Regions from separate parts of the Stenotrophomonas sp. NA06056 genome, predicted to be linked through region 2. Evidence: riboswitches for the same ligand, from Rfam matches in the RefSeq annotation. Region 2 holds a riboswitch; the other holds the start of a gene.

Region 1 (7,183 bases), 710 kb from region 2:
CAGCTCCGGGCTGGCGCCGGGGTACAGCGTGGTGATCTGGATGATCGGGTAGTCGACCTGCGGCAGCGCCGCCACCGGCAGCAGGCGATAGGCCAGTATCCCGGACAGCAGCAGCGCCACCATCAGCAGCGTGGTGGCGACCGGGCGCAGGATGAAGGCACGCGAGAGGTTCATGCGCCGGCCTTGGTCGATGCCTCCTCGGTGATGATCTCCACCGCGGTGCCGTCTTCCAGCCCGTCGATGCCTTCGATCACCACCTTGTCACCGGCCACCAGGCCGGAGCGCACCGCAACGCGACCGTCATCCGCCGGGCCGAGCACCACCGTGCGCCGTTGTGCCTTGTTGTCCTTGTCGATGATGTGCACGTAGTTGCCCTGGCTGCCGAACTGCACGGCGGCATCGGGAACCAGCAGTGCGGGATGCTCACCCAGCTGCAGGCGCACATTGACGAACTGGTTGGGGAACAGCGCCTGATCGGCGTTGTCGAACTGCGCGCGCAGCTTCAGCGTGCCGGTGGCGGTATCGATGCGGTTGTCGACGCTGGACAGGATGCCGCTGGCAAGCTGCCGGCGTTCTTCGCGGTCCCAGCTTTCCACCGCCAGCGCCGGCTGCGCCTGCACCGCGTCGAGCAGGGCGGGAAGCTCCGGTTCGGGGACGGTGAACAGCACGCTGATCGGCGCCGTCTGCGCCAGCGTGACCAGGCCCTCGGTATCGCTAGCGTGCACCAGGTTGCCGACGTCCAGCCGACGCAGGCCGACACGGCCGCTGACCGGGGCGACGATGCGCGTGTACTGCAGCTGCAGCCGCGCTTCGTCCACCGACGCCTGGTCGCTGAGGCGACGTCCCTGCAGCTGGCGCACCTTGCTCTGCTGGTCGCTCAGTTCCTGGGCCGACACGAAGTGCTGGCGCTGCAGTTCACCGAAGCGCTGCAACTGGCGCTCGGCATTCTCCAGCTCGGCCAGGTTCTGCTGTTGCGTACCCAGTGTCTGCGCAAGCTTCACCTGGTAGGGGCGGGGATCGATCTGTGCCAGCAGGTCACCTGCCTTGACCTGCTGGCCCTCCTGGAAATGCAGGCGCATCAGTTCGCCGTCCACGCGGCTGCGCACCACCACGCTGTGCAGCGGGGTGACCGTGCCGACCGCCTTGATCCGCAGCACCAGCGGTTCTGCGCTGGCGCGGGCGATGCGTACCGGCACGGCCTTGCCGGCGCCGGCCTGTTCGCCATCGCCCGTTTCGGCATGCGGCCACAGCCACCACGCCAGGCCAGCGACAAGGGCAAGACCGGCCACGACCAGCAGCGGACGGGCACGGCGGAAGCGGGAGTTTTCGGCGACAGACATGGGGCATCCTGCGCCCTGCGTGCACGCAGGGTCATGCGGGCCCGTCGACACCACGAAGGGTCACGGGCAGCGGGGGAGGGGGTTGTCTGGCGGGGCCGCAGGCGCGGCGTGGCTGGATGCCGTCGCGCGTGCGACGGGGCGCCAATGGTAGCGGTTTACGCGGGCCGTCGCCGCGTGACCTTGGTCATGCAACGCAGCCGGAAATGCCGGCTGAAGGCCGGCATCACCGTCAAACGATCAATGCACTTCGTCGTGGTACACGAATTTCGGCATTTCCCAGCGGTAATGGATCGCCAGCAGGCGCACGGCGAACCCACCACCCAGGCAGCACAGGATCGCCGTGGCATCGGCTACGCCCCAGTGCAACAACAGCAGATACACCGCACCGGTCAGCAGCGAGATGATCGCGTACAGCTCCTTCTGGAAGATCAGTGGCACCTCGTTGCAGAGGATATCGCGCAGCACGCCGCCGAAGGCGCCGGTGAGCATGCCGGCGATCAGCACGATCGGCAGTGCATGGCCGGCTTCGCGCGCGATCGAGCAGCCGATCAGGGTGAAGGCAATCAGGCCCAGCCCGTCCAGCACCAGGAAGGTGCGGCGGAAATGGTGCATCCAACGCGCCACCCAGGTGGCAATCAGTGCCGCGCACACGGTGAAGCCCAGGTATTCGGGATGCTTCACCCAGCCCAGCGGGTAGTGGCCGAGCAGGATGTCGCGCAGCGAGCCGCCACCGAGGGCGGTGACGCAGGCGATCATGACCACGCCGAACAGGTCCATGCGGCGGCGGCCTGCAGACAGGGCGCCGGTCATGGCTTCGGCGGAAATGGCGATCAGGTAGATGATGGACAGCAGCATGGGCAGGCTCCGGGCGCGGTGGGGCCGGCCATGCGCGACCACCGCCACTGCCTGCGCAATGACGGGATGACGATGACCGGTGCCGCTCCCGCTGTCCTTTTGCCTGAGAGTTCAGCGGCGTGAGCCGCGTGCCCCTTCGGCGGATCGTCCCGGGCATGCCCGGTGACCTCTCTCCAGCTCGGCGAGTCGAATGCATGGTTGGTGGGATTCCAGCCCACCGGCCTGAGCGATCATGGGAGCCTGCGCCTTCGGCGGGCGCCAGCGTGGCGCCTCTCTCCTGCATTCGGCCGCCAGTATATCCGCTGCAGTGCAGCACGGCATAATCCGACCATGGTTTCGCCTTCCCGCCCCTGGTTCCTGTACCTGCTCGAATGCCGCGACGGCAGCTATTACGCCGGCATCAGCACCGACGTGCAGGCCCGTTTTGCCGCCCACCAGGCCGGCAAAGGCGCGCGCTACACCCGATCGCGGCCGCCCCTGCGGGTCCTGGCGGTACGCGAGTACCCGGACAGGGCAGCGGCCTCACGCGCCGAATGGGAGCTCAAGCAGCAGCCGCGCGAACGCAAGCTGGACTGGCTGCAGGCGCCGGATTCCGGCCTTCTGTAGAGCCGAGCCCACGCTCGGCTGCTGTTCCTGCTGCCCGATGGTGAAACCGAGCATGGGCTCGGCGCCACAGTAGATCCACGCCATGCGTGGATGGGGTGCACCCGGCCATGCCATGATCGCCCAGCCCTCAGCGCTGGAGACCCGGATGTCCACCGTTGCCCTGTTGTTCGCGCTTTCTGCAGCAGCCAGCCCCACTGCCGACGCCACCACGATCGCAGCCATCGAAGCCACCTGCCACGACTACGTCGACGGACAGCTGGAGGCCGACCCGCAGCGCGTCGCCCGTTCCCTGCACCCGGACCTGGCCAAGCGCGCGGTACTCGGCGATACACCCGACGAACGACTGGGATTGCGCCGCATGTCGAAGGAGGAGCTGGTCTCGCTGACAAAGCAGGGCGCACTGAAGACCCCAAAGGATCAATGGGACCGTCGCTGCACGGTGCTGGACGTGACCGGCAACGCCGCCTCGGTGCGGTTGGAAACGCCGTGGTTCGTGGACTATTTCCACATGGGGCGCTTCGAGCAGCGCTGGGTCATCGTCAACGCGCTGTGGTATCCGAAGCCGAAGGCGAAATGAGCAATGCGCGCCGCCGGTAAAGCGTGGCTTTCGGTCGTCGTGCTGGTAGCCGGTATCGCGCTGCTGCCTGGCCTTCTGTACCTGCTCGGACTGGCGCTGGTGGAAGGCTGGCCGAAGCCGGCTGATCGCGCGCCCAGTGGTGTGGCTGCGTGCAGCAGTGAACCGCGAACAGGATTTCAGCCGATGAATCCCTGGAGTTTCGCCGCGCAGTTCTTCGATCCTGGAGCGCTGAAGAAGGCGACTGATATCGAGCGCGAAGCGTTCTGGGTTGCACGCCGCCACCTGATGCGGCAGCCACGGCACGACATGCTGCGCTGGCACCTGAGCAGCACCTCGTTGACGATCTGGATCACCCGGCACTGGAGTGCGGCGCAGATTGGCGATACCGCAAGGAAGGAAGATTTCTGCCGCGCATGGTCGAAACGGCGTGTGCCCGGCGGCCCGATGAACCGGTAGATCCACGCCATGCGTGGATGATGTTGACGGAGTCAGAGCCCTTTCCTGCGGAAAGGGATCCGACCCCGTTGCATGCAGCCCTAGCGCTTCGGCCGCCGGTCTTCGCGGTCATCGCCAAAAATGATCCGCGCGCTGCGCTGGTAGCTCCAGTACGCCACCGCCCAGTTCAACAGCACCACGAGGCGGTTGCGGAAACCGATCAGGAAGAACACGTGCGCGGCCAGCCAGAACCACCAGGCCAGCACACCGGACAGCTGCAGCTTGCCCAGGTGCACGATCGCGGCCATGCGGCCGATGGTGGCCAGGTTGCCGAAGTCGGCGTACTTGAAAGGCCCCGGCGCGGGCTTGTCGTGCAGGCGTGCGCGGAGGGTTTCGGCCACATACTTGCCCATCTGCTTGGCGGCCGGTGCCACGCCCGGAACCGGCTTGCCGTTGGCCTGGCTCAGTGCGGCCAGGTCGCCTGCCACGAACAGTTCGGGATGGCCGGGCAGGGTAAGGTCGGGCTGCACCTGCACGCGTCCTGCGCGGTCCAGTGTCACGTGCAATGTGCGCGCCAGCGGTGAAGCGGCCACGCCGGCGGCCCAGACCACGGTGCGCGCGGGCACGAACTGGTCGCCCAGTTTGAAGCCCTGTCCATCGATGTGGCTGACCGGTGTGCCGGTCATCACTTCCACGCCCAGCTTCTCCAGCTGCCGGCGTGCTTTCAGCGAAAGCACTTCGGGGAAGGTCGACAACACGCGCGGACCGGCCTCGACCAACCGTACCTTGGCGCTGGCCGGATCGATGTGGCGGAATTCATTGCGCAGCGTATGCCGCGCGATTTCGGCCAGGGTGCCAGCCAGCTCGACGCCGGTCGGGCCACCACCCACCACGGCGAAGCTCAGCCATGCCGCCTTTTTTGCCGGGTCCGGCTCGGCCTCGGCGCGTTCGAACGCCAGCAGCAGCTTCCGGCGCAGGGCGATGGCATCGTCCAGGGTCTTCAGGCCAGGCGCATCGTCGGCCCATTCGTCGTGGCCGAAGTAGGCGTGGGTGGCGCCTGTGGCCAGCAGCAGGCTGTCGTAGTCCAGCGTGCTGCCATCGGCCATGCGCACCTGCCGGGCTTCCTTGTCGATGGCCACCACTTCGCCCAAGCGCACCTCTACATTGCGCTGGTGGCCGAGAATGTGGCGCAGCGGTGCGGCGATATCCGGCGCGGACAGGCCCGCAGTGGCCACCTGGTACAGCAGCGGCTGGAACAGGTGGTGGTTGCGGCGGTCGACCAGGGTGATGCGTATGCGTTCGCGGGCCAGCGCACGGGTGGCCCAAAGACCGGCAAAACCGCCGCCGACAACGACCAGGTGGGGGACGCGATCACGACTCATCGACTCACTCCAGGAGGGGCATGGGGGAAGTGCCTGGCATCTTCGCATGGCCGGTCCTTGTCACGTCAGCGTGCATCGGGATCGGCGATACTCGGGTTCAGGCAACTGCCCGTGAGGAGTCCATGAGCGAACCGGAAAAGCGCATCGCCCTGTTGATCGACGCCGACAACGCGCCGGCCTCGAAGATCGACGAGGTCCTGGCCGAAGTCGCCCGTTATGGTGTGGCCAACGTGCGCCGTGCCTACGGCAACTGGAAGAGCCCACGGCTGAAAGGCTGGGAGGCGGTGTTGCACGAATACGCGATCCGGCCGATCCAGCAGTTCGCCTACAGCAAGGGCAAGAACGCGTCGGACATGGCGATGGTGATCGACGCAATGGATCTGCTGTACGCGCGCAACCTCGATGGTTTTGCGATCGTGTCCAGCGATGCCGATTTCACCCCGATGGTGATGCGCCTGCTGACCGATGGCGTGAAGGTCTATGGCTTCGGCGAAAAGAAAACGCCGGAACCCTTCGTCAACGCGTGCTCGAAGTTCACCTATCTCGAAGCGTTGGGGCAGACCCACGCCAGCGTGCAGGATGTCGAGCAGGCATCGAGCGAACCCTCATCGAACGAACAGACGCCCAGCGAACAGGCGAGCAGCGACGATGCGCGCCCGCGCAAGAGCGGCGCGGAGATGCGCAGCGACACGCGCCTGGTGAAGATGCTGCGCCGTGCGGTGTCTTCGGCTGAAGGCGAGGATGGCTGGTCGCACCTGGGCCCGGTCGGCAGCCAGATCGGCAACCAGGCCTCGTTCGATCCGCGCAACTATGGTTACGGAAAACTCAGCGATCTGCTGGCCGCGATCGGTCTGTTCGAGCTGAAAAAGGATGGAAAGTCGTCCTACGTGCGCGCGCTGCCGAAGAAGAACCGGTGATGCGCGGCCATGCCCGGCCGATGCCCAATGCGGTCACTTCGCACGCACACACCCGCACCAATCAGGCGTATCGTTGCCGCTCGCATTGCCAGCAAGGAAAACACGCATGTTGAAGATCTGGGGCCGCCGTAATTCCAGCAACGTCCGCAAGGTGCTGTGGTGTGCCGAGGAAATCGGCCTGCCATACGAGTCAATCGAAGTGGGTGGCAGCCACGGCGGCACGCAGTCGCCGGAGTACGTGGCGATGAACCCGAACGGGCTGGTGCCGGTGATCGAGGACCACGGCCTGCCGCTGTGGGAGTCGAACACCATCGTGCGCTACCTCAGTGCGCGCTATTCGCTGGGCACGCTGTACGCGGAAGACGCGATGGAGCGTGCGCAGGCCGAGAAGTGGATGGACTGGAGCACCTCGCGGATGGCGCCGCTGTACTCCGAACTGATCTGGGGCATCATGCGCACCGCGCCGGCCGACCGCGATGAGGCACGCATCAATGCGGCGATCGTGCGTGCCGGTGATTTCCTGGCGCTGCCCAACGCGACCCTGGCCACGCAACCGTGGTTGTCAGGCGAGAAATTCGCCATGGGTGACATCGCACTGGGCTCATTGATCTACGCGTGGTTCGAGCTGCCGATCCAGCGCCCGGACCTGCCGCACCTGGCCGAGTGGTATGCACGACTGCGCGAACGCCCGGCGTACCAGCGCGGCGTGATGTCCCCGATGACGTAACGGTGGATCGAATGTTGAACCTGTAGTGCCGAGCCATGCTCGGCAGCGTTCTGCCAGATCAATACAGGTCGGTCGGATCCACATCCAGCGACCAGCGCACCTTGCGTGCTTCCGGCAGCGCGTACAACTGCGGTACCAGCTGTGCCAGCACCCCGTGCAGCGGTGGCCGCTGCGCCGCCGACAACAGCAGCTGCGTGCGCTGGTAGCCGGCACGCCTCGGCATCGGTGCCGGCATCGGCCCATAGGCCTCCACCATGTTCTGTTCGCCCAGCAGTTTCCGCGCTGCCAGCAGGAATGCATTGGCATGCTCGACCTGCTGCGCTTCGGCGCGCATCAGCGCCAGG
Region 2 (7,183 bases):
CCTGATGGGCAACATGTGGCAGCAGGACTGGTCGAACCTGTGGGACCAGCTGGAACCGTACCCGGGCGCCGGCAGCCTCGACATCACTGCGGCCCTGGAAAAGCAGTACCAGACCAACCTGAGCGCGGCGCTGGCCAAGGCCGGCAAGGATGCCAACGTGGCCGCGCAGTACAAGGCGCAGCGCGAAGCCGAACTGCGCACCGCCAAGCAGATGACCGAGCGTGCGCAGGACTTCTACGTGTCGCTGGGCATGCCGTCATTGCCGCAGTCCTACTGGGACAAGACCCAGTTCATCAAGCCCGATGACCGCGACGTGGTCTGCCACGCCAGTGCCTGGGACATGAACATGGAAGGCGACGTGCGCACCAAGATGTGCATCAAGCCCAACGAAGAAAACTTCACCACCATTTACCATGAGCTGGGCCACATCTATTACGACCTGGCCTACAACCCGCTGCCGCCGCTGTTCCAGGGCGGTGCCAACGATGGCTTTCATGAAGCAATCGGCGACACCATCGTGCTGGCGATGACGCCGAAGTACCTCAGCTCGATCGGGCTGGTCGACGCGCCGACCGAGAGCCGCGAGGCGGTCATCAACAACCAGATGCGCATGGCGCTGTCCGGTGTGTCGTTCCTGCCGTTCGGCCTGATGATCGACCGCTGGCGCTGGGGTGTGTTCGATGGTTCGATCACCGCGGACAACTACAACAAGGCCTGGTGGGACCTGAAGGCCAAGTACCAGGGCGTGGCACCGGCCACTACCCGTGGTGAAGAGTTCTTCGATCCGGGCGCGAAGTACCACGTGCCGGGCAACACCCCGTACACCCGCTACTTCCTGGCGCGCATCCTGCAGTTCCAGTTCTACAAGGGCCTGTGCGACGCGTCCGGCTTCAAGGGCCCGCTGCACGAGTGCACCTTCTACGGCAACAAGGAAGCCGGCCAGAAGTACTGGGCGATGCTGAGCAAGGGTGCCAGCCAGCCCTGGCAGGCCACGTTGAAGGAACTGACCGGCTCGGACAAGCTCGATGCCGGCCCGATGATCGAGTACTTCAGCCCCGTCAACGCCTGGTTGAAGCAGCAGAACGAAGGCCAGATGTGCGGCTGGCAGGCCAACGCAGCACCGGCAGCAGCGGCGAAATGAAAGAAGGGGCGGGTCCGCGAGGATCCGCCCCTTCTCCGTGTTGTAGAGCCGAGCCATGCTCGGCTGCTTTTCATCACACCGCTGCGCTCGCCGGGCATGGCCCGGCGCTACCGCGATGACGATCAGCTGTTCTTCTTCGCCGCCATCGCCGCAGCCAGCGCGGCCTTGAATTCCTCGAAGGTCTGGCCCTTCTCGTTGGCTTCAGCCTGCGCCGCATCGCGCAGCGCATCCGAATAGATCAAGCGCACCGGCGTGCCCTGCCGTTCGTGCAGCTCACCGGCCTGCATGATCAGCGCCAGCACCTGCGCCGCGCTTTCGCTCTGGCCGGCAATGCGGCCATCCATGCCCAGCACCCATTCGCCATCGCGACGGACGACGCCGGCCAGCAGCGTGCGCTGGGTGTCGCGCAGTTCGGCATGCGGCTCGACGGGCGAGGCGGTGGCGGCGGCCTTGTTGGCAGCCTGCTGTTCCTGGCGACGGCGCTGGTCGCGGCGGGATTTGGAAGAGGTCGACATCGGTGGGGCTTGCATTGCGGGGGCGCAAGGATAACCCACGCCACCTGCATGCTGGTTCACACCGGCACGGCTTCGGCTCAGTCCAGCACCCGCCCCTGCCGCCAGTAGCCCATGAAGGTGATCGCGCGACGATCCAGCCCGCAGTCCTTCACCAGATGCCGGCGGATCGCCATTACCGCTCCCGCCTCACCTGCCACCCAGGCATACAACGGCTCAGCCACGCGGGCATCGGCCTGCTCCCAGAGGATCTGTGCATCGACATCGATGTCCTCCAGTTCAGCGCCGGCAACCACGCTTGAAGCCGCCGCCAGCCGCGCCTGCACCGCGTGCAGCAGGGGCGCCCCGTAAGCCGCCTGTCCGCGCGGCAACCAGACCAGCTCGGCCGTGGCCGGCGCCTTCAATGGCACCGCGTCACCGGCCTGGCCGACCTCCAGCAGGGCCAGCGTACGTGGCGGCTCGGCCAGCGCGGCCAGTTCTTCAAGAATACCGGCCACCGCCGGCAGCGCGGTTTCATCGGCCACCAGCAGCACCTGGCCGACACCCGCCGGCGGCTTCCACTCCCAACCTTCGCTGCTGTCGGCACAGTCGGCGTCGGGGGCCAGCAGCACCACGCGGTCGCCCGGACGGGCGTGGATGGCCCAGCGCGAGGCTGGCCCGGTCTCGCCATGCAGGACGAAATCCACGTCCACCTCGCACCGTTCCGCGCGCAGTTGACGGATGGTGTAGGTGCGCATCGGCGGTCGCGCGTCATCTGGCAGCGCCCGGTAACGGGCATACCAGTCTTCGCCGCTGGGCACGTGCGGCGCGTCCTGCCCGGGCAAGGGGAAGAACACCTTGATGCGTTGGTCCGGGCCTTCAGTCTTCATGCGCGCTACATCGGCGCCGGTGAACACCAGGCGGTCCAGAGAAGGAGAAAGAACGCGGCGCTCCTTCAGCGCCACCTCGAACAGGCGGTAGGTCTGCTGCGCAGCCATGGGGGTACCTCATGCGACGACATCGGAATGGCTGGCTGTCGTGCATCCACGAACCGGCTCGCTGGAAACCCCAGCCTAGCCCCTGCCCGCAGCGCCGCAAGGGGGCACTGCGCGATGCTGTGCCCTACCCCTGCGCGACGCTCAATGCGCCGTGCCGGCTGCCTCTGATGCGCGTTCGCGCTGATGCTCCCAGAACCAGAACAGGAAGCCGGCCGCGAAGAAGCCCGCCTGCCCCAGTGCCAGATGCAGCGGGCTGTCGTGCAGCAGCGGTGACACCACACCCGCCACCACGGTGCTGATCATCAGCTGCACGAAGGCCTGCAGCGACGAGGCCAGACCGCGCTGCTGCGGATACATGTCCAGCACTGCCAGCGCCAGGATCGGGAAGATCAGCGCCATGCCCATGCCGCCCAGGAAGATCGGCATCACCGCCCACGGCAACGCGAACTGCGGTGCCAGGCTGACGTAGCCGATGTTCAACACCGCAGAGACCGCACACAAGGTGAAGCCAAGGGAGACCTGCCGCGTCGGCGTGCTGTGCCCGGCCATGCGCCCGGACAGGAACGAACCGGTGGTCATGCCGCCGATGGTGGGAATGAACAGCCAGGCAAAGCCGCCCTCACCCAGGTGCAGGTGCTGCATCACGATGGCCGGCGCCGAGGAGATGTACAGGAAGATGCCGCCAAAGCCGATGCTGCCCGCCAGCGCCAGGCGCAGGAAACGCGGGTTGAAGCCGATGCGCACGTAGTCGCGCATCAACGTGCGTGGCGACAGTGCGACCCGTGCCTGCGCCGGATGGGTTTCCGGCAGGAAGCGCGCGGTGGCCGCCAGCAGCACCAGCGCGAATACCACCAGGAACCAGAAGATCAGCGGCCAGCCGGCACCGCTGAGCAGGATCCAGCCGCCGATGATTGGCGCGATGGCCGGGGCGATGCCGAACAGCATCGACACCTGGCTCATCAGCCGCTGCGCGTCGTGGCCGTGGTACAGGTCGCGGATCACCGCCCGGCCAACGATCATGCCGACACCGGCAGACAGGCCCTGCAGCGCGCGGAACGCCAGCAGCGTGGTCAGGTCGGTGGACAACGCGCAGCCCACCGAGGCGCCGACGAAGATCACCAGGCCGCCGAGGATCACCCGCTTGCGCCCCCACGCATCGGACAGCGGGCCGTGGGCCAGGCTCATCAGGCCGTAGAACAGCAGGTAGACGCTGATGGTCTGCTGCACGGCCACCTCGTCCACCGCCAGGCGCTGGGCCAGCTGCGGGAATGCAGGAAAGATGGTGTCGATCGAGAACGGACCGAACATGGCCAGGCCAGCGAGCAACAGGGCCATGCGGCGGGTGGAAGGAGCAACAGCGGCGGTCATCGGGCAAGCGTCCGGCAGGGCCATGCGTGACACGCACGGCGGGCGCCGATCCCCTGCAGCAGGGACGGCGCCAGATGAATACGAGAATCCGCCCATCATAGGTGGGGAATGCGCGCGATGCCATGCACGGGTGCACAGAACGCACGCCCGGGCCATCGGCCATTCAGGCCTGTGAGGCCGTTGCGGGCCACCGTCGGGCGCCGGCAAGAGGCTATAATCGGCGGGCAACATGGTGGGAGAAGCAGGTCACCGCTGCCGAAGGCGCAACGCCCGTAATCGCTCAGGCCCGATACCACCCGTAACAGAACTCTGGAGAGACCGGTTCGATCCGGCGCCGAAGGGGCACGAAGCTGCGGTTTCCCGCGCTTTTAAACTCTCAGGCAAAAGGACAGAGGGGCGCCCGCAGACCGCCGACCGGCGGCTTGTGCCCGTGCGTGTGCCCTTTCCTGACGGATCCTTCGCCATGTCCCAGAACACCCCTTCCCTGCGTGAGCTCGAGCACCATTCCGCGTTCGTCGAGCGTCACATCGGCCCCAACGATGCCGAGATCGCGCAGATGCTCGGCGTCATCGGCCACGCCTCGCTGGATGCGATGACCGATGCCATCGTCCCGGCCAAGATCAAGTCGCCGGCACCGCTGGCGCTGCCGGAGTCGATCACCGAAGTGCAGGCGCTGGCGAAGATCCGCGCGATCGCCGACAAGAACACCGTGCTGCGCAGCTTCATCGGCCAGGGCTACTACGGTACCCACACGCCGAACGTGATCCTGCGCAACATCCTGGAAAACCCGGCCTGGTACACCGCCTACACCCCGTACCAGGCGGAAATCTCGCAGGGCCGCATGGAAGCGCTGATCAACTTCCAGACCCTGTGCGCCGACCTGACCGGCATGGAAATCGCCAACGCCTCACTGCTGGACGAAGCCACTGCCGCCGCTGAAGCAATGACCCTGGCCAAGCGTTCGGCCAAGTCGAAGTCGGACACCTTCTTCGTGCATGACGCCGTGCACCCGCAGACGCTGGAACTGCTGCGCACCCGCGCCGAGCCCATGGGCATCGTGCTGCGCGTCGGCACTCCGGCCGAAGCGCTGGAAGCGGAAGCCTTCGGCCTGCTGCTGCAGTACCCGGATACCTTCGGCCAGGTGGGCGACTACAAGGCGCTGGTCGATGCCGTGCATGCGCGCGGCGGCCTGGTGGCCGTGGCCACCGACCTGCTGGCCCTGACCCTGCTGGCCGCCCCGGGCGAATGGGGTGCGGACATCGTGGTCGGCAACAGCCAGCGTTTCGGCGTGCCGTTCGGCTTCGGTGGCCCGCATGCTGCGTTCATGGCCTGCCGTGACGCCTACAAGCGTTCGATGCCGGGCCGCCTGATCGGCGTCTCGATCGACGCGCAGGGCAACCCGGCCTACCGCCTGACCCTGCAGACCCGCGAGCAGCACATCCGCCGCGAGAAGGCCACCTCCAACATCTGTACCGCGCAGGTGCTGCTGGCGGTGATGGCCTCGATGTACGCCGTCTACCACGGCCCGGAAGGCCTGACCCGCATTGCCCGCCGCACCCATCGCCTGGCCTCGATCCTGGCCGCAGCGCTGCGCAATGCCGGCGTGCAGGTCGGTGGCGATTTCTTCGACACCCTGCATGTCACCGGTGTGCACGCCGATGAGATCCATGCCAAGGCCCGCGCCGCCGGCTACAACCTGCGCGCGATCGACAGCGACTCGGTCGGCATCAGCCTGGACGAAACCACCACCCGCGCCGACATCGTGGCCCTGGCCGCGGTGTTCGGTGCGCAGCTGGATGTGGACGCACTGGACGCCAGCACCGCCGATGCGCTGCCGGCCGGTCTGCTGCGCCAGTCCGCGTTCCTGACCCACCCGGTGTTCAACACCCACCACAGCGAGCACGAACTGCTGCGCTACCTGCGTTCGCTGGCCGACAAGGACCTGGCGATGGACCGCACGATGATCCCGCTGGGTTCTTGCACCATGAAGCTCAACGCCACCGCCGAGATGATCCCGGTGACCTGGCCGGAGTTCTCGCAGATCCACCCGCTGGTACCGGCCGACCAAGCGCTGGGCTACAAGGAACTGATCGATTCGCTGGAAGCGATGCTGGTCGAGTGCACCGGCTACGACGCGGTCAGCCTGCAGCCGAACTCCGGCGCGCAGGGCGAGTACGCCGGCCTGCTGGCGATCCGCGCCTACCACCGCTCGCGCGGCGAAGATCATCGTGACATCTGCCTGATCCCGGATTCGGCGCACGGCACCAACCCGGCCTCGGCACAGATGTGCGGCATGAAGGTCGTGGTGACCAAGACCGATGCCAACGGCAACGTCGACGTCGAGGACATCCGCCTCAACGCCGAGAAGTACAGCGATCGCCTGGCCGCGATCATGATGACCTACCCGTCCACGCATGGCGTGTTCGAGGAGGAAGTGGTCGAGATCTGCGAGATCATCCACAAGCACGGCGGCCAGGTGTACACCGACGGCGCCAACATGAACGCCCTGGTCGGCGTGGCCAAGCCGGGCAAGTGGGGTTCGGACGTTTCGCACCTGAACCTGCACAAGACCTTCTGCATCCCGCACGGCGGCGGCGGCCCGGGCGTTGGCCCGTGTGCGGTCAAGTCGCACCTTGCCCCGTTCCTGCCGGGCAAGCTGGGTGACAACGGCCCGGTCGGCATGGTCAGCGCGGCCAGCTTCGGCAGCGCCTCGATCCTGCCGATCAGCTGGATGTACATCGCGATGATGGGCACCGAAGGCCTGCGCAAGGCCACCCAGGTCGCCCAGCTCAACGCCAACTACATCGCCAAGCGCCTGGCCCCGCACTTCAAGACCCTGTACACCGGTCGCAACGGCCTGGTCGCGCACGAGTGCATCCTCGACGTTCGCCCGCTGGAGAAGACCAGCGGCATCGGCGCCGAGGACGTGGCCAAGCGCCTGATCGACTTCGGTTTCCATGCCCCGACCCTGAGCTTCCCGGTGGCCGGCACGCTGATGGTCGAGCCGACCGAAAGCGAATCGCTGCACGAGCTGGACCGCTTCATCGACGCGATGATCCAGATCCGCGAAGAGATCACCGCGATCGAAGACGGCCGCCTGGACCGCGAGGACAACCCGCTGAAGAACGCCCCGCACACCGCCACGGCGGTGACGGCCAGCGAATGGACCCACGCCTACCCGCGTG

The links. A riboswitch is a leader RNA that binds a small molecule or an ion and turns the genes downstream of it on or off. The one in region 2 is predicted to bind glycine.
Region 1: it holds a riboswitch for glycine, as region 2 does, so the genes downstream of both, HUT07_RS01615 (trimeric intracellular cation channel family protein) here and gcvP (aminomethyl-transferring glycine dehydrogenase) in region 2, are expected to answer to the same signal.

Annotation. Positions count from the first base shown of each region.
Region 1 covers NZ_CP054931.1:364,982-372,164, forward strand. Annotated here, with positions in the region: gene HUT07_RS01605 (multidrug efflux RND transporter permease subunit) at 1-174, opposite strand, end outside; gene HUT07_RS01610 (MdtA/MuxA family multidrug efflux RND transporter periplasmic adaptor subunit) at 171-1,340, opposite strand; gene HUT07_RS01615 (trimeric intracellular cation channel family protein) at 1,578-2,195, opposite strand; glycine riboswitch at 2,279-2,382, opposite strand; glycine riboswitch at 2,396-2,485, opposite strand; gene HUT07_RS01620 (GIY-YIG nuclease family protein) at 2,526-2,801, shown strand; gene HUT07_RS01625 (nuclear transport factor 2 family protein) at 2,947-3,378, shown strand; gene HUT07_RS01630 (hypothetical protein) at 3,382-3,834, shown strand; gene HUT07_RS01635 (NAD(P)/FAD-dependent oxidoreductase) at 3,915-5,195, opposite strand; gene HUT07_RS01640 (NYN domain-containing protein) at 5,318-6,112, shown strand; gene HUT07_RS01645 (glutathione S-transferase) at 6,219-6,839, shown strand; gene HUT07_RS01650 (primosomal protein N') at 6,898-7,183, opposite strand, start outside.
Region 2 covers NZ_CP054931.1:1,071,185-1,078,367, reverse strand. Annotated here, with positions in the region: gene HUT07_RS04655 (M2 family metallopeptidase) at 1-1,141, shown strand, start outside; gene HUT07_RS04650 (hypothetical protein) at 1,264-1,656, opposite strand; gene HUT07_RS04645 (siderophore-interacting protein) at 1,734-2,630, opposite strand; gene HUT07_RS04640 (multidrug effflux MFS transporter) at 2,772-3,998, opposite strand; glycine riboswitch at 4,298-4,400, shown strand; gene gcvP (aminomethyl-transferring glycine dehydrogenase) at 4,462-7,183, shown strand, end outside.